One region of the Rhizobium sp. SU303 genome, then DNA from elsewhere that is predicted to be linked to it. Evidence: predicted binding sites of a transcription regulator. Region 1 holds the regulator's gene; the other holds the start of a gene.
The links. The regulator PhoB, encoded in region 1, activates phosphate uptake and scavenging genes when phosphate is short. The targets are predictions, from matches to a motif close to TGTCATNNANCTGTCAT.
Positions count from the first base shown of each region.

Region 2: pehA (phosphoric/sulfuric ester hydrolase PehA) is a predicted target of PhoB. The motif match lies at 1,337-1,353, and genes of this name have one in related genera.

Region 1 is NZ_CP088095.1:177,546-179,745, reverse strand. It holds gene RlegSU303_RS00900 (GcrA family cell cycle regulator) at 1-454, shown strand, start outside; gene phoB (phosphate regulon transcriptional regulator PhoB) at 723-1,406, opposite strand; gene phoU (phosphate signaling complex protein PhoU) at 1,541-2,200, opposite strand, start outside.
Region 2 is NZ_CP088099.1:174,456-176,655, forward strand. It holds gene pehA (phosphoric/sulfuric ester hydrolase PehA) at 1-1,277, opposite strand, end outside; gene RlegSU303_RS33800 (helix-turn-helix domain-containing protein) at 1,567-2,200, shown strand, end outside.

The DNA.
Region 1 (2,200 bases):
GCTTGGCGGGGTCAGCAGAAACGCGGTCATCGGCAAAGTGCACCGGTTGTGCCTTCCCGGCCGTGCCAAGGCCGGCGGCACCAACACTGCGGCGCGAACGCCGAAGCGCAACACATCGGCGCCGCGCGCACCGAACTACACCTCCCGGATCACGACCCGCACCGTCACCCGCCAGCAGGGCGCGACGATGCTGAAGGAAGAGATCGAGATCGAAACGATCGAGGAAATGGAATACGTGCCGAGAGGCAACGTGGTCGTGCCGATTTCGCGCCGCCTCGGCCTGACGGAACTGACCGAACGCACCTGCAAGTGGCCGGTCGGCGATCCGCTGAAGGACGACTTCCATTTCTGCGGCTGCGAATCCCCCGACAATTCGCCTTATTGCGGCTATCACCAGAAGCTCGCCTACCAGCCGGTCAACGAACGCCGCCGGGCAGCAGCGCGGGCAAGCTGAACGACAACCATCGTCAGAATGCAGAAAACGGGCCGAGTGGCCCGTTTTTTTATGCGCGTGGATGGAAGCGCTCGGGCATCCGAATTGCTTGTAAGGTTTCCTCCGTTATGCTCGGCCTTGTGCCGAGCATCTGACCACCCCAACTACTTTTGCCAAAAATCCTTTATTTTCAAATGCTTAATTTGGCGTGCGCAGATCCTCGGCACAAGGCCGAGGATCACGTCGCAGGTTCTGCCAGGGTTTTGTCAGCAGGCTCAGATGGAAGCCCTCAGGCTTCCATCGAATAACCGGCGCCGCGGACGGTGCGGATGACGTCCTGCATGTTGGAAAAATTCAGCGCCTTGCGCAGGCGCCCGACATGGACGTCGACGGTGCGCTCGTCGACATAGATATCGTGGCCCCAGACGCCATCGAGAAGCTGCGAGCGGGAGAAGACCCGGCCCGGCGACGACATCAGGAATTCCAGCAGGCGGAATTCGGTGGGGCCGAGGCGGACTTCGCGGCTCTTGCGATGGACGCGATGGGTTTCGCGGTCGAGCTCGATATCGCCGCATTTCAGCACCGTCGACAGCACCTCGGGACGCGCGCGGCGCAGCATCGCCTTGACGCGGGCAACGAGCTCGGGGGTCGAGAAGGGCTTGACGACATAATCGTCGGCACCCGTCGACAATCCGCGGACACGCTCGCTCTCCTCGCCGCGCGCCGTCAGCATGATGATCGGCAGTCGCTCGGTTTCCGGCCGCATGCGCAGGCGCCGGCAGAGCTCGATGCCGGAGACGCCCGGCAGCATCCAATCGAGGATGAGAAGATCGGGCGTGCGCTCCTGGAGCCTCATTTCGGCTTCGTCGCCACGAAGGATGGTATCGACCTCGAAGCCTTCCGCTTCGAGATTGTAGCGAAGAAGCACGCTGAGGGCTTCCTCGTCTTCAACAACTGCAACTCTCGGGATCATGCGTGTCGGTCTCCTCGCGCATCATCCTTAAATCAGGGGTGATTTAAGCAATTCATCCTGCGCAAATTCAGAAATTGGCTGCGACCTCTTTGCGCGCCCCGGACGGGCGCGCACGCAACTAATTGTGCGGGCGGTTATTCCGTGACCGCACCGACGGTGTTGGCGCTGTCGTCCTTCGGACGATCGCCTTCCGGCTGTGCGCCTGTCGTCATGTAAAAGATCGTCTCGGCGATGTTGGTGGCATGGTCGCCGATGCGCTCGATATTCTTGGCGCAGAAGAGAAGATGCGTGCAGCTGGTGATGTTGCGCGGATCTTCCATCATATAGGTCAGAAGTTCGCGGAACAGCGAGGTGTACATCGCGTCGATCTCGTTGTCGCGTTCACGGATCGCATTCGCCTTGTCGGCTGAACGATTGGTGTAGACATCGAGTACTTCCTTGAGCTGGACGAGCGCCAGCTCGGACAGATGCTCGAGGCCGCGGGCGAGCTTACGGGGAACGCCGGTGCTTTGGACGGCGATGACGCGCTTGGCGGTGTTTTTGCCGAGGTCGCCGACGCGTTCGAGATCGGCGGCGATGCGGATCGAACCCATGATTTCACGCAGGTCCGAGGCCATCGGCTGACGGCGGGCGATGGTGACGATCGCCTTGTCGCCGATTTCGCGTTCGGCGTGATCGAGGATCACATCGTCGGATATGACCTTCTGCGCCAGTGCGGTATCGCCGTTGACGAGGGCGCGGACGGCTTCGCTGACCATCTGCTCGGCCAGGCCGCCCATTTCGGAAATCCGCCT
Region 2 (2,200 bases), on a different replicon from region 1:
CTTTGCGGCTCGGAATAATAGACGTCGCGGAAGTCGTATTCGTAGTGCAGCTCAGTGCGCCAATCCTGCGGCCGGCCCTCGCTCAGGAAAGGCAGCAGCGACAGGCCGTCACAGGCGTGTGGGATCTTGCCGCCGAGCCAGTCGAGAATGGTCGGCATGACGTCGATGCTCTCGGTGAAGCCGCTTTCGATCGCGCCGGCGCGGGCATTTTCGCCGGCGTCCTTGATGACGAGCGGAATGCGGAAGCTCGGATCGTTGTAGCCGATCTTGCCGAGCAGGTGATGATCGCCGAGCTGCTCGCCGTGGTCGCTGGTGAAGATGATCAGCGTATCGTCCCACTGTCCGGTGTCGTCGAGATAGTCGAAGACTCGACCAAGGCAATCGTCGACCTCGGTGATCAGGCCGCAATAGGTCGCGCGCATCTGGCGCAGTTCCGCTTCGTCGAGCGTTGCGCCCGACCCTTCGGCGCCTTGGAAGAAGGAGCCGCGGCGGATGCTGTCGACATAGAATTTCATCAGCGGATGTTGTGCAGCCTCGATATCCGGGCTGGCCGCGCGGATCGGCGCCGGCATGTCTTCCGGCCGGTACATGGCGTGATAGGGAGCGGAGGCGACGAAGGGCGGATGCGGCCGGTAATAACCGAGATGCAGGAAGAAGGGCTTGCCGTCGCGACCCTTGAGATAGGTCAGCGCCCGCTCGGTGAAGAAGGTCGAGTCCGAAAATTCCTTAGGGATGCGTGACGGACGGTCGGTGGCGCCGGCAACGGCGTCCCCGCCCTCGGGCAGCCAGATATCAGGACGATGCTCCGGCAGCTCAAAGCCGTTCTGTGCCACCCAGCCGAAATAACCCTCCATATTGGGCTCGAAGGCGCCGACCGAATGGAAACCGTCCATCATGTCGCCGAGCACCGTGAAGCGCGGATCGTTCGACGAAGTGGTGCGCGGATCCGGCACCGTCGTCGTATAGCCGATCAGCGCCGGATCGTAGCCGACGCCGCGCAACGCCTTGCCGAGGTTGAGGTGGCGCTGGTCGAGCGGCACCGTGTTCTGCACGGCGCGATGGTTCATCAGATAGAGGCCGGTAAGCAGGCTCGCGCGGGCCGGACCGCAGGGAACGCAGGTCGTCACATGGTTCCTGAAGGTCACGCCCTCGCGGCAGAGCCGGTCGAGATTAGGCGTCTTCAGGAAATCGTTTTTCCCGTCGTCACGCAGAACGTGCGGAACGAAATCGGCTCGCCATTGGTCAACGACGATGAGTAGAACGTTTTTCTTTCGCATGGAGCCCCACTTGTGCGGGGCTGTTTGAACCGCGATTATTTCAGCGCGATGACCACTTTTTCAAAGTTCTATGACATTGAACGGATCGTGGGTTTCTTCGCTTTTATTCCGGAACGCCGCAAAACTGTAATATTTGCGACACAAAAGCCGTTCAACGCGTATGAGGCAATTCCTCCGGCGCCCCGCTATCGGTTTTCTCCATCTTGCGGCCCATGAAAGTTGCTTTCCCGCGCCGAAACAGCCGACGCTGCCTGATTGAATTTTCGGCGCGAGAAATTAGATCATCTCCATGAGCGGATCGCGAGCAGGCTCGGGGAAAGACTGGTTGACGGCGGGCAGGCTGGATCTGCCGGCGGGCGGTGGCGCGTTCGCGATTTCCCGGCTGGCCGTCGGCCTATTCCTGGTTGATCAGGATCGGCATCGGATCGCGGTCGGCTCCGATCGCAAGCGGGTCGTGCCGCTGCGTGCCGGTGACGGCTGGATTCTGCCAGCCGGTTCATCAGGCACCTGCGAATATGACGATGCGCTCTCGTTTCTGAGAGTGGATCTGTCGGATGCCTTGCTCGACGATGTCGGTTTCGAGAAAGCCGACTTCAATCCCGTCGTCGGTAGCCTCGATCCGCTGCTGGTTCAGTTCGTCCGCCACGCCGCCTCTCTGCGGGATGTGCCGCAATCCCTCTATCGCGATACGATGAACCTTGCGGTTGCAGCCCATCTGGCCCAGCTGCTCTCGCCTGCCCCGCTGTCATCCATTGGGGTCGAGGACCGGCGGCTGCGCCGTGCACTGGCATATATCCACGACAATCTCGCCGAGGATCTTTCCCTTGACGACATGGCTTCCGAAGCGGCAATGAGCCGGTTCCATTTCGTGCGCATCTTCACCGCTGCGCTCGGCACGTCGCCGCTACAATATGTCATCCGGG